DNA from 3 places in the Pseudoblastomonas marina genome. Region 3 is predicted to be linked to each of the others. Evidence: predicted binding sites of a transcription regulator. Region 3 holds the regulator's gene; each other region holds the start of a gene.
What was found. The regulator LexA, encoded in region 3, represses DNA repair genes until DNA is damaged. The targets are predictions, from matches to a motif close to GTTCCNCNCTTGTTCT.
Positions count from the first base shown of each region.

Region 1 (6,778 bases), 220 kb from region 3:
TCGTCGTCGGTGTGATAGACGGTAACCGTGAGGCGGTCCTTGGCGAGTCCCCATTCGCTGGTCAGCAGGGTCCAGGCATGCTCGATCGCCTGTTCCTTGAAATAGTCGCCGAACGAGAAATTGCCGAGCATCTCGAAGAAGGTATGGTGCCGAGCGGTATAGCCGACATTGTCGAGGTCGTTGTGCTTGCCGCCGGCGCGAACGCATTTCTGCGCGCTGGTGGCGCGCGGTGCAGGCGGGGTCTCGAGCCCGGTGAACACGTTCTTGAACGGCACCATGCCCGCATTGACGAACATCAGCGTCGGGTCGTTGTGCGGGACGAGTGGCGAGGACGGCCGCACGGCGTGATCGGCGGCGGCGAAATAGTCGAGGAAGGACTGCCGGATGTCGTTGGTCGATTGCATGCGAGTCCGATTAGGGGGAGAGCGCCGCAGCGACAAGCGGCTTGCGCCCCCTGCCCCCATCGGGATCTTCGCCCCGCCTGGGGTCAGGCTCGCGCGGTGACGATCCAGGCCGCCGCGGGCAAGGCGATCAGATCGCCATGAAGCCTCCGCGACAGCCAGTCGCGCAGCCGCAACAGCGCCGCTTCGCGCTCGCTGCCTTCGCGCTCGGCGATGGCCCGGGCGCCCGGACCGATGCGGGTGAAGAATTCGACCGCCTCGTCGAGCGCTTCGGGACCGCTCCCGCCGATGAAGGCGAAGTCCACCGCACGATGGGTCACGTCGTCCCATCCGGCCTGTTCGAGCAGCGCACGAACCGCCTCGGCATCGGCAAAGGCAAAGGGGCCCGGCTCGTCGATCGCGGCCGATTGCGGGCGATCGAACATTTCCGCCACCTCATTCGCCCATGGATTGAGCTCGGGTGCACGGAAGCAGGAGAAACAAAGCTGAGCGCCCGGCTGGGCGCCCTCGCGCAGGTTGACGAACGCGGCCGCCGGATCTGCGAAGAACATCACCCCGTGGCGCGAAACGAGCAGATCGGGATCGAAATCGCCCGCCCGCCAGACCTGCGCATCGGCAACCGTGAATTCGAGATTGTCGCGGTTGGCCGCCCGCTCGCGCGCCACCGCAATCAGGTCGGCCGAGATATCGAGGCCGATCACCTTGGCCGAAGGACGTTCGCGGGCCAGAGCGAGCGACAGCTCCCCCGCACCGCACCCGATATCGACGATACGGCGGCCACCGAGCGGGCGGATCGCATCGAGCAATTGCCCCGTCAGCCCGGACAGTGCCCGATCGGTGAGACGGTGGTTCTCCGCCCAGCTCGCGCCGACGCGGCCGGTCCAGTCTGCATTGCTCGTCATGGGTCGAACCTAGACGGACGATGACACGACGCAAGCCGCGCGGTTGAAAACCAAACGAAAACGGCCGGCGCTCCTCGGAAGAGCGCCGGCCGTTCGAAAGGATAGTAAGGTATTATTCGCCGTCGTCGGCGTCGGGACCGGTCATCATTTCCTCGGCCACCTCGTCTTCCTTGCCGCGGATCGCCGCCTCGAGCTTGGCGCAGACCTCGGGATTTTCCTTGAGGAAGTCCTTGGCGTTCTCGCGGCCCTGGCCGATGCGCACGCTGTCATAAGAGAACCAGGCGCCCGATTTCTCGACGATGCCGGCCTTGACCCCGAGATCGAGGATCTCGCCGATCTTGGAAATTCCCTCGCCATACATGATGTCGAATTCGACCTGCTTGAACGGCGGGGCAACCTTGTTCTTGACCACCTTCACCCGGGTCGAGTTGCCGACGACTTCGTCACGCTGCTTGATCTGGCCGGTGCGGCGGATGTCGAGCCGGACCGAGGCGTAGAACTTGAGCGCATTGCCGCCGGTGGTGGTCTCCGGATTGCCGTACATCACGCCGATCTTCATGCGCAGCTGGTTGATGAAGATCACCATGCACTTGGAGCGGTTGATCGAACCGGTGAGCTTGCGCAGGCTCTGCGACATCAGGCGGGCCTGGAGGCCGACATGGCTGTCGCCCATCTCGCCCTCGATCTCGGCGCGCGGCACCAGCGCGGCCACCGAGTCGACCACCAGCACGTCGACCGCGTTCGAGCGCACCAGCGTATCGGTGATTTCGAGCGCCTGCTCACCGGTATCGGGCTGCGAGACGATCAACTCGTCGATATCGACGCCCAGCTTCTTGGCATAGACCGGATCGAGCGCGTGTTCGGCATCGACGAAGGCTGCGGTGCCACCATTCTTCTGCGCTTCGGCGATGACATGCAGCGCCAGCGTCGTCTTCCCCGAGCTTTCCGGACCGTAGACCTCGATCACGCGGCCCTTGGGCAGGCCGCCGATGCCGAGCGCGATATCGAGGCCGAGCGAACCGGTGGAAATCGATTCGACGTTCATCGCCTCGCGCGAGCCGAGCTTCATCGCCGACCCCTTGCCGAAGGCGCGATCGATCTGCGCGAGTGCGGCGTCCAGCGCCTTTTGACGGTCCACGTTGCTATCCTTGTCCACGAGCTTCAAATTCGTACCTGCCATGACATGGTCTCCGTCGGTTCGCTAGGGTCGGTATCAACTCTTCAACGGGAGCCTGTGTACGCAGTTTGTTCCAAAAGAACAAGTGTGGAACAGAAATTTTCCTATCCGACCGGAAAGCCGGGCTTCCGCAGCGTCCCTGGAACAAGCAGTTGGGTCAGTCTGCGACCGGCCGTACCCGCCAGTCGACCTCGCGCGATCCGTTGGCCGGAACCGATATCTCGACGACTCGCTGGCCGTCGTCCAACACGGTCTCGATCCCTTCGAAACGCCACTGTGACGGCCAGCCGAGGCGGACGCGCACGGTAGCCGGAAAGGGATTCGCGTTCGTGAGCGTGGCGCGCATCTGGGTCCCGCGCGGCCCGCCCTTGCGCGGATCCGCGCCGCCGGTCCCGTGGCACTGGCCGAACACCTGCGCGCTGTCGCCGATCGTCAGTTCGACGTCCTGTCCCACGGCGTAGTCGCGCAGATTGCGGTCGGCGACGAGCAGTTCGCCGCGCGGACCGCGTTCGAAGATCGCGACCGTCCCGGTCGGCAAGGCGACGCCAAGTCCGCTGCCCTTTTCGTTCTCGGTCTCGAGCAGGATGCGCGCACCCTCGGGCGGACGTTCGCTCCATTGCCAGGGCCCGCAATCGAACTCGTAGGCGAGGCGTCCCTTGACGCCTTCTTCGCGCAGGAATGCGATCTGCTTGAGGCTTTGCGCCTTCACATCGACCGCGAACGGCACGCGGTAAAGCTTCAGGTCACCGAGATTTTCCTCGGCGGCCATGGGTGGCGGGGGTGGAGGTGGTGGCGGCGGCGCCATCGGTGGTGGAGGTGGAGGCGGCGGCGCGGCCTCGGCAAAGCGCGCGCCGGTGACAGTGATCATTCGATCGTCGTAGTAATCATCGTAGCGTGGGATCGGCGAACCCGTTGCCGTGCTGCCGATCGGATAGCATTCGAGACGCAGCGGGGTGGCGCGCGGCGGCGATGCCAGACGCTGGAAATCGCTGACGACATTCAGCCTGCCCGCAACCGCCATCAGGTCTGCACCGTCGAAGCTTTGGCCGTTATCGTTGAGGATCGTCAGCCAGCTGGTGAGATCGAAACTGACCGCGTCCTGGTCGCCGCCTTCGTCGAGGGTCGCGACATAGCTCGCTTCCCAGTCGAAGCCCCAGGAAAGGTAGGACAGCGTGACCGTGTAGGTCCCGCCGCGATCGTCGTGCGTGTCGATCGAAAAGATCGGCCGCGCCGAGAGCCCGTCGGGTACGCGATCGAAGGTGAGTTTCTCAGGCAGGCCCGAACAGCGCACCGCCTCGAACCCGTCCCCGGTCTCGAGGACGAGCCCGCCATCGGCGCGGGTGCGGACGATCGCGTCCTCGCTGCGCACCTCACCGCTCGCCGGATCGGTGCGCGTGATGGTGACGCGATTGCCAAGCGTGCCGTCGACCAGCGCGCCCGGGCTCAGCAGGTCGGCATTGCGGTTCTTCTCGATCGTTCCGCCGGGCAGGCCGGTAACGATCGCCGAAACCGCGACCATACCTTCGGCAACGCCCTCGAAGCGGATGCGAGATTCGCCGGGCGGCAGCGTGACGGTGCGCGTCTCCGAGATCATCGCGAAGCCGCGTGGGAGCTGCCGATCGAGCTGCTGGCCCAACTGGCGGTTGGGATCGCGATAGACCGTGACATCGATTTCGTTCGGCTCGGACGCATCGACGATCGCGCGATCCTGCGCGTGCACCGGCGCACCGGCGACGAGAACCGCCGTTATCGCCCCGAGGCTGGTTTTTCGAAGCAAGAGGCGCATCGCCCTGCCCCTTAAAACTTGGTCTCGTATGTCACGCGCACCACCCGCTCACCATTGGCCGGCACTCGCACGCTGTAGAGCCGGCGGTCGGCATTGAGCTGTTCGCCCTCGACATCTTCGGACACGACGCGGAAATCGCGCGCCCACCAATACTGATCGAGCCCGTACTGAATCATCTGCACCGTCACCGGTTCGGACTTCGCGTTGGTGAAGGTGTAGCGCATCGTGGTGCGGAAATACTCGACCTCTTCGTCGACCTCGACTTCTCGCACGACCTCGCCGTCCTCGATCACGCGATAGCGCGCGGTGCGTTCGTATTCGTCCGCCGAAATCTCCTCACGGCTTTCGACCTCGGCCTTCACGAACACGTCGAAGGCATCGCCGGTGACGAGCGACAGCGTGCTGCCCATCGGCGTGTGGCCGATGCGGTTCTCGCCGATATATTGCGGATTGCCCGCGGCATCGCGCTGGTAGAAGCGCACTGTACCGGCAGGCAAGGCATCGCCCAGGCCGCCGTCGCGGCTGGAGCTGAAACCGATCGCGGTCGCCGCAGGGCGAAAATCGTCGTCCGAGCGCAGCCACGAGGTGCCTATCGAATAGACCCGCTGCGCCGGAACGCGCGAAACGTCGAGGAAGCTCACCTGCTTTGTCTGCGCATTGGCGATCGTGGTCCGCTCGTCGAGCGGGTAGAGATAATAATCGCCCAGCCGCTCGCGATCGGCGGTCTGCGTGCCCGGACGCACCATGTCGCTGCGCGTACGCTGGCCAGCGCGCGACGGGTTGCCCGCCACCAGCAGCGTATCGGCATTGTGGAAGGTCGTGCCGGTATTGTTGGTCAGAGTGACCCAGCCCTGCATGTCGACCGTGCCGCTGGCTTCGTCGAACAGCGCAACATAGTCGGCTTCCCAGCCCAGCCCCGGCGTGAGGTAGCGTATCGAGGCATCGCGCGCGCCGACGCGGTTGCTGTCGAGCGTGACCGAAAGCGTCGGGCGCGCGCGCAAATTGGGCGGGACCTGGTCGAATACCACGCGCACCGGCAGGCCGTCATCGCGCAAGACCTCGATCCGGTTGCCGATCCGCACCACCACGCCGCCAGCGGTCGAGAGCACTTCGGCGCGTTCGCGCACTTCCTGTCCGGTCGCCGGGTTGGTGCGGACCAGCGTGACGGTGCTTCCGATCGCCTTTTCCATCAGCTTGGTCGGCGTCAGCAGGTCGAAATCGAAATTCTGCTCGACGATCGCGGTGCCCGGCGCCTCGAAGCTGAGCGTGGCGGGACGGATCTGTGCCGATACATCCGGAAATTCGATCCGCGTCCGCCCGCTTGGAATGTCGAGCCGGCGCACGTCCTGCACCAGCGCGTTCCCGTCTTGGTAGATGGTGACAGCGACGTCGCCCTGCGCGGTACGGTCTGGGGTCGGATCGGACGCATCGGCCTGTTGCGCAATTGCCGGTGTCGCGATCGCGGCCGAGGCCAGCAGGACGGTAAGAATGCTGTGGAATTTCATGCGATCACTTCCTCCCCAGAAACGAGTCGTGCTAGTGGATTGCACAATTCCAAGGGATTGGAAATTCCCGAGTTTCAGTCGGCTTCTGACACTAGCCTTCGCCGGCGTTCGATTCCGCCAGCACGTTCGCCACCTTGTCGGCGATCTGCGCGACCGAGAACGGCTTGGGCAGGAAGTGCATGTTGGAAATGTCGATCTCGTTACGGAGCTGTTCCTCGGCATAGCCCGACATGAACAGGATCGGCAGGTCTGCTCGCTTCTCGCGGATCTTCCGCACCATCGCAGGGCCGTCCATGATCGGCATCACGACGTCGCTGACGACAAGATCGAACTTGTCGTGCTTGAGGAAATGTTCAAGCCCATCCTCCCCATCGGCAGCGGTGACGACTTCGTAGCCCTGGCGGGTCAGCGCGCGTTCGGCCACCGCGCGGACCGGATCCTCGTCCTCGACCAGCAGGATCCGCCCGCCTCCGGCCCATTCGCGCTGTGGCGCAGCGGGCTTTGCGGCGGCTTCGCGCAATTGGCGCGCCTCGACAGTTTCGTGATAGACCGGGAGGTAGACCGAGAAGGTCGTACCCTTCCCAAGCTCGCTGTCGGCGAAGATGAAGCCGCCCGACTGCTTGACGATGCCATAAACGGTCGAGAGGCCGAGCCCGGTGCCCTTGCCCTGCTCCTTGGTCGTGAAGAACGGTTCGAAGATCTTGCCCAGCTTGTCGGGTGCGATGCCCGTCCCGGTGTCCGAAACGATCAGCACCGTGTAATCGCCGACCGGCACGATTTCCGAGCGCATCGCGCGGATATCGGCGGCGGTCACGCGCTTGGTTGAAATGCGCAGCTGGCCGCGCCCGTCGCCTTTCGACTGCATCGCGTCGCGCGCATTGACCGCGAGGTTCACGATCACCTGTTCGAGCTGCGAAGGATCGGCCCGGACCCGCCCGAGATTGCGGTCGTGGGTCACTTGCAGCCGGATCTTCTCGCCGATGAGACGCTTGAGCATCTGCGAGATT
Region 1 is NZ_CP139718.1:567,189-573,966, reverse strand. Features, by position in the region: gene alaS (alanine--tRNA ligase) at 1-404, opposite strand, end outside; gene T8S45_RS02735 (class I SAM-dependent methyltransferase) at 488-1,303, opposite strand; gene recA (recombinase RecA) at 1,416-2,483, opposite strand; gene T8S45_RS02725 (DUF4139 domain-containing protein) at 2,638-4,266, opposite strand; gene T8S45_RS02720 (DUF4139 domain-containing protein) at 4,278-5,771, opposite strand; gene T8S45_RS02715 (ATP-binding protein) at 5,863-6,778, opposite strand, start outside.
Region 1: a site for LexA is predicted at 2,559-2,574, ahead of recA (recombinase RecA). Genes of this name have one in related genera too.

Region 2 (6,778 bases), 380 kb from region 3:
GTGGTCATTGGGTTCTCCTTTGCAACTTATGTTAAGGTGCGGTGGGACCGAATACAACCGCAGTCAGGGATATGCGGCCTCGACGAAATACAGCCCCTCGGGCGGTGCATTCAGCCCCAGCGCCTGCCGATCGCGCGCTTCGAGCGCATGGCGCAAATCCTGCGCCGTCCATTGTCCCTTTCCGACCAGCGAGAGACACCCGACCATCGAGCGGACCTGATGATGGAGGAAGCTGCGTGCCGCGGCGTGGATGTGAACTTCGTTGCCGTGGCGTTCGACGTCGAGGCGGTCGAGCGTTTTGACCGGGCTGTCCGACTGGCAATGGACCGAGCGGAAGGTGGTGAAATCGTGACGTCCGACGAGCGATTGCGCGGCCTCGTGCATCGCCGCTGCGTCGAGTTCGGTCGCGACATGCCAGACGCGTCCGCGATCGAGCGTCGGGCGCGCGCGGCGGTTGAGGATGCGGTAGAGATAGCTTCGCTCCACGCACGAAAAGCGCGCGTGCCAATCATCGTCGACCGTCTCGCACGCGATCACCACGATCGGATCGGGCCGCAGATGCGCGTTGATCGCCTCCATCAGCCGGAACGGCGCGATCTCCTTTGCGATATCGGCATGGACGCGCATGCCGAGCGCATGGACGCCGGCATCGGTGCGACCGGCGGCGTGGACGCGCACCTCTTCGCCGGTGACGCCGTGGATCGCCTCTTCGAGTGATTGCTGCACGCTCGGCCCGTGCTTCTGGCGCTGGAGCCCGAAAAACGGTCCGCCGTCGAATTCGATGGTGAGCGCGAACCGGGTCAAGCGAGCCGGGTCCCTTCGGGGAGGGAATAACCGCGCAGCAGGTCGGCCGTATCCATCGCCGGCTTGCCCGCGCGCTGGATCCGGGTCGGGCGCAGCGCACCGTAACCGCAGGCGATCGTCAGCTCGTCGTCGAGGACCTTGCCGGGGATGCCTTCATGCCCGTGTACCTCCGCGGCGAGGACCTTGAAGCGCTCGCCCTCGTGCTCGAACCATGCGCCGGGGAAGGGCGCGAAGGCGCGGACCTTGCGCTCGAGCGCGACCGCACCCTCGGACCAGTCGAGCCGCGCCTCGCGCTTGTCGATCTTCTTGGCGTAGGTCGCTTCCTTGTCGTCCTGCTCGATCGGCTGGTGCAGGTCGAGGTCGCGCAGCGTGCCGACCATCAGTTGCGCGCCGATCTCGGCCAGTTCCTCGGTCAGCGCTCCGGCGGTCTTGTTCTCGATCGGCACGCGCGCGGTCGCGAGCATCGGCCCGGTATCGAGCCCGGCCTCCATCTGCATGATGGTGATCCCGGTCACGCTGTCGCCGGCAAGAATCGCCCGCTGGATCGGTGCAGCGCCACGCCATTTGGGCAGAAGCGAGGCATGGACGTTGAGTGCGCCCTTCGTGGGGATGTCGAGCACCGCCTGCGGCAGGATCAACCCGTAAGCGGCTACCACCAGCAGGTCGGGCTCGAGCTCTGCCAACCGCGCTTGTTCGGCGACATCGCGCAGGCTTTCCGGATGCCGCACCTCGATATGGCGCGTCTCCGCCTCTTCATGCACGGGCGTGCGCTGAAGCTTCTTGCCGCGCCCGGCCTTCCTCGGCGGCTGGGTGTAGGCCGCTGGGATCGTGTGCCCCGCCTCGTCGAGCGCGACGAGCGTCGGCACCGCGAAATCGGGCGTTCCCATGAAGACGATGCGCATAGCTTTCCCGCGATCCTTTCGCATTGCGTGATCGCGCCCTATCTGTGCCCCCATGGCATCGCAAGAGATCGAAGCGCTGGCCTCGGCCCTGGCGCGGCTGCCCGGCCTCGGCCCGCGTTCGGCGCGGCGCGCAGTGCTGTGGCTGGTCAAGAACCGCGAGCGCGCGCTGCCGCAGCTGGTCGAGACGCTGGCGGCGGTGCAGGACACGCTGGTCGAATGCGAGACCTGCTTCAACGTCGATACCCGCAACCCTTGCGGAATCTGCGCCGATCCCCGCCGCGATGCGAAGTCGATCTGCGTGGTCGAGGACGTCTCGGACCTGTGGGCACTCGATCGCGCGCGGCTGTTCCAAGGTACCTATCATGTGCTCGGCGGGCGGCTATCGGCCCTCGACGGTGTGCGGCCCGAGGACCTCACGGTGGGCGAGCTCCTCCAACGGGTCGAAGCGGGGGGCGTGGACGAGGTGGTTCTCGCCATGAACGCCACGCTCGAAGGCCAGACTACCGCGCATTACCTCGCCGAGCGGCTCGAGGCATTCCCGGTCAAGGTCACGCAATTGGCGCATGGCCTGCCGGTGGGTGGGGAACTGGACTACCTCGACGAAGGCACTCTGGCACAGGCGCTGCGCGCGCGGCGTCCGGTGGATTGAAAGCGCGCCTAAGAGCGACTAAATAGCATCCATGGCTATCCGCGAAATCCTCGAAGTGCCGGATCCCCGGCTCAAGACCGTGTCGACTCCCGTCGAGAAGGACGAGTTCGACGACGATCTGCGCACCCTCGTCGACGACATGTTCGAGACGATGTACGCCGCGCCGGGCATCGGCCTCGCCGCGATTCAGGTCGGCGTGCCCAAGCGCGTGCTCGTGATCGATCTGCAGGAGCCCGACGAAAGCGCTGATGCCGAAGATTGCGGCGACGACGAATGCGGCCACGACCACCGCCCGATGGTCCGCAACCCTCGCACCTTCATCAATCCCGAAATCCTTGACCCGGCCGAGGAACTGGCGACGTACCAGGAAGGTTGCCTGTCGGTGCCTGACATCTACGCCGACGTCGATCGTCCCGCGACCTGCCGCGTCCGCTACCAGGACCTCGATGGCAATGTGCACGAGGAAGACATGACGGGCCTGATGGCGACCTGCATCCAGCACGAGATGGACCACCTCGAAGGCATCCTGTTCATCGACCACCTCTCGCGCCTCAAGCGCAACATGGCGCTGAAGAAGCTCAGGAAGCTGCAGGCGGCTTGATTCTTTTGGTCATCCCCGCGCAGGCGGGGATCCAGAGTGAGGTCGTGCCAGGTCGCCGTGGATTCTCGCCTTCGCGGGAATGACGGGGAAGAGAGTATCGACCCTCTGGCGTTCCGTTTCCGTTCCGCGTAACGTCGGCGCATGGATCCGACCTTTCTCGCTATCATCGCACTTGTTATCGGCCTCGCTCTTGGCGGCGGTGTTGGCTGGTATATCGGCTCGCGCCCGGCCTCCGACCTCAAGGCCAAGCTGGCCGAGAGCGAAGCTACGGGCGCAGCGCGCGAGGAGGAATTCAAGCGGGCAACCAAGGAATTGGGTGAGGCGCAGATCAGAATCGCGACGCTCGAAGCCAACGCCGCCAATTTCGACAAGCAGTTGGAACAGATGCGTGAGGCGCGCGAGGCGCTGGTCGACCAGTTCAAGGCGACCAGCGGCGAGGTCCTGTCGAAGGCGCAGGAGGAATTCCTCAAGCGCGCCGACGAAAAATTCGGCTCGGCAGAGAAGGCCAACAAGGAAGCGGTCGCTTCGCTGTTGAAGCCGGTCAGCGAGCGGCTCAAAGCCTATGAGGAGCAGGTCGGCAGCCTGGAGAAACAGCGCGCCGACGCGTTCAGCGGGCTTCGGACGCAGATCGAGGAAATGCGGAAGGGCCAGGAAGAGGTCCGGCGCGAGGCGCAGCGGCTTGGCAATTCGCTCACCAATGCGCCCAAGGCGCGTGGGCGCTGGGGCGAACGTGCACTGCAGAACGTGCTCGAGCAATGCGGCCTGTCCGAGCACACCGATTTTGACCTCGAACATTCGCTCGATACCGACGAGGGCCGGTTGCGACCCGATGCAATCGTACACGTGCCCGGCCAGAAGAAGCTGGTGATCGACGCCAAGGTGTCGTTGAACGCCTACCAGGCAGCATTCGAGGCCGAGGGCGACGAGGAGCGCGTGCGCCATCTCGACCTGCATGCCAAGTCGATGCGCAGCCACGTCCAGACGCTCGGTTCGAAAAGCTATCAGAGCCAGTTCGACGATTCGCCCGACTATGTCGTGATGTTCGTCCCCGGCGAGCATTTCGTCGCCGCCGCGCTCGAACACGACCCCGAGCTGTGGGATTTCGCATTCCGCAACAAGGTTTTGCTCGCAACTCCTACGAACCTGGTGGCGATCGCGCGCACGGTAGCGCAGGTCTGGCGGCAGGACACGATAGCGCGCGAAGCGGTCGAGATCGGCAAGATGGGCGCCGAGCTCTACGACCGGCTCGCCATCGCCGCCGAGCACATGAAGCGCGTCGGTGGCGGGCTCGAAAGCGCGGTCAAGAATTACAACAAGTTCGTCGGTTCATTTGAGAGGAATGTTCTCTCCGCCGGGCGTCGCTTGCAGGACAAGGGGATCGAGATCGGCAAGCGCGAGATCGAGGAAATTCCCCAGATCGCCGAGACTCCTACCTACACCGCCGAAGACGCCGCGCAGATCGAGGACGGCACCAACGAGGGTCGCGAGGCGGCGGAGTAGTTGCTACCAAGCTCGGGGCGCGCAAATCGGGGGAGGTTTTCCGTGAAATCCCTGTGTCTTTCCGCTGTCTTCTCGATGGCGGCGCTTTCCACGCCCACCTCCGCCCAGCAGAGCTATCCGCCGCGCGACGATTGTCGCGGCGATGTGGCGGCGCAGGCTTTTCGCCACACGCTCACCACCGCGGTCGCCAACCGCAATGCGGCGATGCTGCGCCCGCTGGTCGCGCCGGAGGTCGAACTCGATTTCGGAGGGGGCTCGGGCTGGGAAGCCTTCGCCGCGCGGCTCGACGATCCCGCTTATGCGCTGTGGGAAGAACTCGATCGCGTGCTGCTGCTCGGCTGCGCGGTCATGAAAGGCGGCGAACTCACGTTGCCGTGGCACTGGGCGCAGGACTTCGGCGACATCGACTATTTCGAGACGATGCTGGTGACCGGCAGCGCCGTGCCGCTCCGCGCCGCGGCCGCCCCCGACGCGCCGGTGCGTGCGCGGATCGACTGGGGACTGGTGACGCTGGTCGAGGGCTGGGACCCGGAGGCCGAATATCTCGAAGTCCGCGATGGCCGGCAACGCACGGGCTTCATCCGCAGCGATCGATTGCGATCTATGGTCGATTATCGCTTGCTCGCGCGGCTCGGCCCCGGAGGCTACCGGATCGTCGCCTTCATCGCCGGCGATTGAGACGGCCCGGGACTGCTCGGCTTCAGCCCAGCGCGCGCAGTTTCTGAGAGGCGAGGTCGAGCACCTGCAGCTGGTTCATGTAGCGGGCGATCACCTCCGGATCGTTGCTCAGGAGATCGGCCAGCTTGTCCAGCTTGTCGGCGATCTGGTGAAGATCGTTGCGCTCCCCGACGGTCGATTTCAGCGTATGGCTGGCGATATGCGCCTTGTCGGCCACCGGGTACACATGTTTCGCCTGCTGGACGATGCGATCGACCTGCTGCTGGTGCTCATGCCCGCTCTTCATCCATGAATCGACCGAGACGCGCCGTTCGAACTGGAAACCGATGTTCTTCTCGCTACGCCGCGTGACCTTGCCCGGGACCGAGAGGTTTCCACGGATAAGCCGACAGGTAGCGCCGGCATCGGGCAAATTGTTGGCTTCGATCAGAGCCCCGCTTTCGGACAGGTTGCGAACCCTCACCGCACCCGACATCGTGTCGGACACCAGCGTTGCCATGACGAAGAGGTTGGTGCGCGGAGCGGCCCGCCGACACATGTCGGGGCGTTCGTACGTGGCAGCGTTATCCATGGGGAGCCTGTTGAGGTTTAGGAATTAAGGTCACCTAGTAACATATCATGTATTTTGCACTAACTCGCCGCAAGGCCCGTTCCCGACTTCTCCTGAACGGTGTCGCGCAAGGCAAATTTAGCGTTATTCGAACGTGTCGAGCACCTCATAGGCGAGCACTGCGGCGGCAATCGCGGCGTTGAGGCTGTCGGCGCGGCCCTTCATCGGCATCGTCACGCGCAGGTCGCAGGCGGCTTCGTAGGCTTCGGGCAGTCCGCGCGATTCGTTGCCGACCATGACGAAGCAGGGTGCGGTATAAGGAGCGCCGCGATACGGCACGGCGTCGCGCAGCGACGCGGCGACGAGTTGGCCCCCGGTTTCCCCCTCGCCCTGTCGCAACCAGGCGTGGAATTCCTCCCACGAGGCACGCGCGATTCTCTGGGTGAACAGCGCCCCCATACTCGCACGGACGGCCTCGACCGAGAACGGGTCGGCACAATCGTCGACCAGGATCAACCCGCCGGCGCCCACCGCGTCGCCAGTCCGTAGCATGGTTCCGAGATTGCCCGGGTCGCGCAGCGCCTGCGCCACCAGCCAGATATCGGCCGAGGATCGATCGAGCGTGTCGAGCGTCGTGTCAAATTCGGTGAACACCCCGGCGACCGCCTGGGGGTTGTCCTTCCCGGTGACCTTGGCGAGCAGCGCCGGCTCAATCTCGAGCACTTGGCCACCGGCATCCCCTACCGCCGCTTCGAGCGCATCGAGCAGGGGATGGGGTTCGCGACCGGTTGCCAGCGCCAGCAATTCGGGGACGTGGCCGGTCTCGCGCGCATCGGTCAGCAGGCGCAAACCTTCGGCCAGGAACCTGCCCTCGCGCTTGCGGTGCTTCTTTTCGCGCAGCGAGCGCATGAACTTGACGGTGGGATTAGAGAACCCGGTGATGGTGCGCCGCTCGGCCAACGCTGCCTCAGTCCTCGCCGAAGCCGTCTTTGACGAGCCCGACCAGCTTGGCGAGCGCAGCGTCGGAATTCTCGCCGTCGACGCAGATCTCGATCGTGTCGCCGCGCGCCGCGCCGAGCATCATCAGGCCGAGG
Region 2 is NZ_CP139718.1:412,253-419,030, forward strand. Features, by position in the region: gene T8S45_RS02015 (zinc-binding dehydrogenase) at 1-8, opposite strand, end outside; gene truA (tRNA pseudouridine(38-40) synthase TruA) at 64-804, opposite strand; gene fmt (methionyl-tRNA formyltransferase) at 801-1,706, opposite strand; gene recR (recombination mediator RecR) at 1,759-2,355, shown strand; gene T8S45_RS02035 (peptide deformylase) at 2,387-2,956, shown strand; gene T8S45_RS02040 (DNA recombination protein RmuC) at 3,098-4,456, shown strand; gene T8S45_RS02045 (hypothetical protein) at 4,499-5,134, shown strand; gene T8S45_RS02050 (PilZ domain-containing protein) at 5,157-5,705, opposite strand; gene T8S45_RS02055 (TrmH family RNA methyltransferase) at 5,829-6,644, opposite strand; gene T8S45_RS02060 (HPr family phosphocarrier protein) at 6,652-6,778, opposite strand, start outside.
Region 2: a site for LexA is predicted at 3,067-3,082, ahead of T8S45_RS02040 (DNA recombination protein RmuC). Genes of this name have one in related genera too.

Region 3 (6,778 bases):
CGGGTTGGCTTCGAGCGTGATTTCGATACCGGGCGCGAAGCCCCACAGGCTCTCGGCTTCGGTCAGCAATGAATCGACCAATTCGGGCGGCATCAGCGAGGGTGTGCCACCACCGAAAAAGATCGATGTCAGAGGTTCATCGCATGTAACGCTCGACTCATGGCGCATGTCGGACCGCAATCCGACCCCCCACTGTTTGGAGTCGAAATTTTCCCGGACATGGCTGTTGAAGTCGCAGTAGGGGCACTTCGAGCGACAGAACGGCCAATGGAGATACAGAGCTAGCGCCATAGAAGGATTCAGGTCTCTTTAACCTGCGGAAGTCAAGTTCGTTGCCATGAGCAAAGCTCGCATTTTTCTAATCATTTCCGTCGTGCTGGGGCTCGCTGCGCCGGCGATGGCGACCCGCGGTCACGCCGATTTCGAAGCGCGGATCGTTTCTGCCCATAACGTGGAGCGCGCGCGTCACAGCCTACACGGCCTGCGCTGGAATAGCGAACTCGCGCGCGATGCGCACGACTGGGCGCAATACCTCGCGCGACACCAGCTCCTCGAACACGCCGATCGCGGGCATACCCGTGGTGCCGGGGAAAACCTCTGGATGGGAACCGCAGGCTATTACACGATCGAAGACATGATCGGCGGTTTCATCGATGAAAAGCGGCATTTCCGCCCGGGTCGTTTTCCCGAGGTCTCACGGACCGGGAATTGGGCCGATGTCGGTCACTACACGCAGGTGATTTGGCCCACGACTACCGAGGTCGGCTGCGCCGTCGCACGCGGTCGCGGTCAGGAAGTGCTCGTTTGCCGCTATTGGCCCGCCGGCAACTGGGTCGGCGACCACGTCGGGATCCAGCCGAAGCGGTCTATGCGAACAGAGCGCTGACCAGCTTGGCGAATGCATCGGCGCGATGGCTGATGCGGTGCTTTTCGGCCGGGTCCAGCTCGGCGAATGTCTGTTCGTAGCCCTCGGGCACGAACACCGGATCGTAACCGAACCCGAGTGTGCCTCGCGGCGGCCAAGTGAGCGAACCGTTTGCGCGACCCTCGAACACGGCCTGCTGTCCGTCGGGCCAGGCGATCGCGAGGACGCAGGAAAACCACGCGCTGCGATCGACCTCGGAGCCCTGTTCCGCGAGTTTGCCTTCGACTTTGCCCATCGCCATGTACCAGTCGCGCCCGGCCGGCCCCTCGAACCATTGCCGTTCGGCCCAGTCGGCGGTGTAGACCCCCGGCTTGCCGTCGAGCGCCGCAACCGACAACCCGCTATCGTCGGCCAGTGCGGGTAGCTGCGCCGCCTGCGCCGCCGCGCGTGCCTTGATCAGCGCATTGTCGGTAAAGGTCTTGCCGGTCTCGGCAGGCTCGGGAAGGGCGAGCGCGCCCGCCGAGACGCAGTCGACGCCATACGGCGCGAGCAGCGCGGAGATCTCCTTCAGCTTGCCTGCATTGTGGGTGGCAATGACGAGCTTGGAGCCGAGGGGAGGGTGCTCGCTCACGCGACGGCCTTTTCCTGCGCCTCGAAAATCCGGTCGCAGCCCATCCGCGCGAGGCGCAGCAGCCGAAGCAGGCCTTCCTCGTCATAAGTCGCGCCTTCGGCGGTCGCCTGGACCTCACCGATCTGGCCGCCTTCGAGCAGCACGAAATTGGCATCGGCGTCGGCGGCGCTGTCCTCGATATAGTCTAGATCGAGAACCGGGGTACCCTGATGGATACCGCAGCTGATCGCCGCGACTTTCGAGGAGATCGGATCTTCCTTGATCGCGCCCGATTCGAGCAGCGTGTTCACCGCGAGCCGCAGCGCGACCCACGCGCCGGAGATAGAGGCGGTACGGGTACCGCCATCGGCCTGGATGACGTCGCAATCGAGCGTGATCTGGTGCTCGCCGAGCTTCTTCAAATCGACCACGGCGCGCAAGCTGCGACCGATCAGGCGCTGGATTTCCTGCGTCCGGCCCGACTGCTTGCCGCGCGCCGCCTCACGGCTGCCGCGGGTGTGCGTCGCACGCGGAAGCATCGAATATTCGCCGGTGACCCAACCCTGGCCCTTGCCGCGCAGCCATGGCGGAAGGCGGTCCTCGACGCTGGCGGTGCACAGCACGCGGGTGTCGCCGAAACTGATCAGGCAGGAGCCTTCGGCGTGCTTGGTGAAGGCGGTTTCGATGGTGATGGCGCGCATTTCGTCGGGGGCGCGGCCGGAGGGGCGGGTGGTCATGATCGAGGAATCTCCGTGGGTGTTCGGCGCCCGCGATAGGCGCGGGGGGCTTGTGCGCACAAGTCTTGTCTCGCCCGGACCGTTGCGTAGATTGGCGGGCATGAATTCGCCGCCGCTCATCGAATTGACCACACGCGCCCGCGATATCTTCCGGCTCGTGGTAGAAGGCTACCTAGCAAGCGGGCAACCGGTCGGCTCGAAGACGCTGGCGGGGCAGGGGGTCGAGCTGTCGCCGGCTTCGATCCGCTCGGTGCTCGCCGAACTCGAAGGACTCGGGCTGCTCGCATCGCCGCATACCTCGGCCGGGCGGATGCCGACCGATCTGGGCCTGCGCCTGTTCGTCGACGGGATGATGCAGGTGGCCGAGCCGAGTCCCGAAGAACGCGCGGCGATCCGCGAGCAGCTGGGCGCGCCGGGACCGGTCGAGGCGGCGCTCGAGCGAACCAGTGCGCTCTTGTCGGACCTCTCCGGCGCGGCGGGTATGGTGATGGTGCCGCGCCGCGAGCCGAGGCTGGCGCAATTGTCGCTGATCCCGGTCGCGCAGGGCCGCGCGCTCGCTGTGCTCGTGGGCGAGGACGGCCAGGTCGAGAACCGGATGCTCGAGCTCGGGCGGGCGGTCGATCCCGCCGCGCTCGAAGCGGCGGGGAACTACGCCACCGCGCGCCTATCCGGTCGGACGCTTCCCGAAGCGGTCAAGGCTATCCGCCGCGAAATCGACAGCGGCCGCTCGCAGCTCGATGCCGCCAGTCGCGACCTCGTCGAACGCGGAATCGCGGTCTGGAGCGAGGATGCCGCGGAAAGACCCGTGCTGATCGTACGCGGTCAGGCCAAGCTGCTCGACGACGACGCGCTCGACGATATCGAGCGCGTGCGATCACTGCTCGACGACCTCGAAAGCAAGCAATCGGTCGCCGCGTTGCTTGACGATGCGCGCGAGGCCGAAGCGACGCGCATATTTATCGGCTCCGAGAACCGCCTATTCTCGCTTTCCGGCTCCTCGGTCATTGCCGCGCCCTATCGCGATCGCGAGGGCAAGGTGGTCGGCGTGCTGGGTGTGATCGGGCCGACTCGGTTGAATTATGCGCGCGTGGTCCCCATGGTTGATTTCACGGCGAATTCGCTGAGCAAACTGATCGGCTAAAAAGAACCCATGACCAACGACAACGACAAGCAGGGCGCCCACGCGCCCGACCCGGAAGTGGCGGAAGAACTCCGCGGAGTTCCCGAAGACATGATCGACGAGGGTGACGAGCCCTCAGACGGCGACACAAATGGCGAAGGCGAGGGCGACCTTGCCGATGCGATCGCACAGTTGCGCAACGATCTCGACGCGACGAAGCAGGAAGTCCTCTATGCGCGCGCAGAAACGCAGAACGTGCGTCGGCGGCTCGAAAAGGACGTGGCCGATGCCCGCAATTACGGCGCGTCGGGCTTCGCCCGCGACATCCTTTCGGTGGCCGACAATATCGCCCGCGCGCTCGAACACGTGCCCGAAGCACTGCGCGAGGACGACAAGGCGCGCCGTTTCATCGAGGGTATCGAGGCGACCCAGCGTGAGATCGACAAAGTCTTTGCACAGAACGGCATCAGTCGCATCGCTGCGGTCGGCCTTCCGCTCGACCCCAACCAGCACCAGGCGATGATGGAAATTCCCACTGCGGACGCCGAACCCGGCACGGTGGTGCAGGAAATGCAGGCGGGCTACATGCTGCGCGAGCGGCTGCTCCGCCCGGCGATGGTCGGGGTGGCCAAGAAGCCGGACTGACCTCACGCAACCCAAGTACGAGAAAGGCCGCCGCTCCCTTCCGGAGCGGCGGCCTTTTTTCTCGGTTCGAACCGATCAGTTGTAACGGCGCAGGAGACCGGCCAGCTTGCCCTGCACGCGGACCTCATCGGCGTTGTAGACCTGCGGCTCGTAGGCGGCGTTGGCGGGATCGAGCGTGATCCGGCCCTTGTCGCGGCGCAGGTATTTGAGCGTCGCTTCCTCGTCGCGGACCAGCGCGACGACGATTTCGCCGTCACGCGCGACGTCGGTGCGCTTCACCAGCGCGTAGTCGCCGTCGAAAATTCCCGCTTCGATCATCGAATCGCCGGAGACTTCGAGCGCGAAATGATCGCCGGCCCCCAGCAATGCCGCGGGCACGGGCAGGGTCTGCGTATCTTCGAGCGCTTCGATCGGTACACCCGCGGCGATCCGGCCATGGAGCGGGATCTCGATCACGTCATTGGCCGGTCGCGGCGTGCTCTCGGGCATCTTGAGCGACGCAGGCGCAGCGGCCTTCGAAGTTGCGGAAGCCACCGCATCTTCCGGCTGCCGGATCACCTCGAGTGCACGCGCCCGGTTGGGCAAGCGGCGGATGAAACCGCGCTCCTCGAGCGCCGAGATCAGCCGGTGGACGCCCGATTTCGACTTGAGGTCGAGCGCGTCCTTCATTTCCTCGAAACTCGGCGACACGCCGGTTTCCTCGAGCCGTTCCTGGATGAAACGGATGAGCTCGTGTTGTTTGCGAGTGAGCAATTGCTCCTCCCTTGATCGGTTCGCCTTCAGTGAACGAACAAGGAACAATTAGGCAACTTCCGCGAACCCGTCAAGTGCAACGCCGCGGAAAGCTGCGGGTCCTATCCGTTTCCGAGCAGATCGCGCGTGGCGCATTCCACATCATTCCGGCGCATCAGTGTCTCGCCGACGAGGAAGGCCCGCAGCCCATGGCCGGCAAGGCGCTCGATATCAGGATGCTCGGTGATACTGCTTTCGGCGATTCCGAGGACGCCGCGCGGCAGCATGGGCGCGAGGCGCTCGCTGGTCGCGAGGTCGGTCTCGAATGTTGCGAGGTTGCGGTTGTTGATCCCGATCATGTCGGGCGAACATCGCAGGACGCGCTCCATTTCCTGCTCGTCATGCACCTCGAACAGGACGTCGAGCCCGAACTCGCGCGCGACGTCGGCAAGCTCGGCCATTTGCGCATCGCCCAGCGCCGCCGCGATGAGGAGGATCGCGTCGGCCCCCAATGCCCGCGCCTCGACGACCTGCCAAGGATCGATCGTGAAGTCCTTGCGCAACACGGGGAGCGAACAGGCTGCACGCGCTTCGATGAGGTAGGTATCGCTGCCCTGGAAATGCGGTTCCTCGGTCAACACCGAAAGGCAGGCGGCGCCCCCCTTGGCGTAGGCGCGTGCGTGATCTGCCGGGTCGAAATCAGCACGGATCAAGCCTTTCGAGGGTGACGCTCGCTTGATTTCGGCGATCAGCCCGAAGCCGTTCGCTGCCTTGGCGGCCAGCGCGTCCCGGAAGCCCCTCACCGGTGAAGCAGCGCTCGCTTCCTCTTCGAGCGAGGCGAGCGCGCGCGCAGCCTTGCGTCGTTCGACATCCTCGCGCTTGATCGCACAGATTTCGGCCAGTTTGCTCACGCGACGAGCTCGATCCATGCGCCGAGCAGTTTCGCCGCGGCCCCGCTGTCTAGCGCCTCTTGGGCTTCGGCCACCCGCGCGGGCCAGTCTTCCTCGCGCCCGGCAACCACCAGCGCGGCGGCGGCATTGAACACCACCGCATCGCGATAGGCGCCGGGCATCCCGTCGAGCAGTGCGCGCAGCGCCCTGGCGTTGTGCGCGGCATCTCCGCCGCGGATGGCCTCGACCGGGGCATGCTCCAGCCCGGCCCTTGCGGCGTCGAACCGGCGCATGGCGAAATCGCTGCCGCGCACATCGGCCATCTCGTTGCCGCCGGCGAGGCTAAGTTCGTCGAGGCCCTCGTCGCCCGAGACGATCAGCGAGCGCCCCGTTCCGAGCGAGGCCATCGCGCGCGCATAGATCGGGACGTAGGCAGGCCGTGCGATACCGATCAGCTGGCTGTGCACGCGCGCCGGGTTCGACAGCGGACCCATCAGGTTGAAGATCGTGCGCTTGCCGAGCTGCTGGCGGATGGGCTGGATCCGCGCCATCGCCGGGTGGTGGTTCTTGGCAAACAGGAAGCAGATGCCGATCTCGGCGAGCGTCTTCTCGGCGGTGCGTCCCGCAGCGTCCATGTCGAGACCCAAGGCCTCGAGCGTGTCGGCGGCGCCGGCTTTCGAAGACGCCGCGCGGTTGCCGTGCTTGGCCACCGGGACCCCGCAGGCTGCGACGACGAGGCTCACCGCGGTCGAAACATTGAGGGTGTGGTGGCCGTCGCCCCCGGTGCCGCACACGTCGATCGCATTGTCGGGCGCATCGACCGGCAAGAGGCGGGCTCGCAGTGCACGCGCCGCACCGGTAATTTCCGAAGACCGTTCGCCGCGATCGGAAAGATCCGACAGGAAGCGCGCGATCTCTTCTTCCGACACACCGCCATCGAGGATGCGACCGAATACTTCCTCGGCTTCGGCGTCGGTGAAATGCTGCTGGACGTCGGGCAGGACCGTCATGCGGGGACTTTCGTTTCGAGGCCGCATTGCGCGACGAAATTGGCGAGCAACGCATGGCCGTGCTCGCTGGCGATGCTTTCGGGGTGGAACTGGACGCCGTGGATCGGCAGGTCGCGGTGGCGGAACCCCATCACGCAGGTCCCATCGACTCCCGGGGTCTTGCTGGTGG
Region 3 is NZ_CP139718.1:789,542-796,319, forward strand. Features, by position in the region: gene hemW (radical SAM family heme chaperone HemW) at 1-291, opposite strand, end outside; gene T8S45_RS03825 (CAP domain-containing protein) at 338-886, shown strand; gene rdgB (RdgB/HAM1 family non-canonical purine NTP pyrophosphatase) at 867-1,496, opposite strand; gene rph (ribonuclease PH) at 1,493-2,212, opposite strand; gene hrcA (heat-inducible transcriptional repressor HrcA) at 2,313-3,353, shown strand; gene grpE (nucleotide exchange factor GrpE) at 3,363-3,977, shown strand; gene lexA (transcriptional repressor LexA) at 4,053-4,730, opposite strand; gene trpC (indole-3-glycerol phosphate synthase TrpC) at 4,832-5,620, opposite strand; gene trpD (anthranilate phosphoribosyltransferase) at 5,617-6,609, opposite strand; gene T8S45_RS03865 (anthranilate synthase component II) at 6,606-6,778, opposite strand, start outside.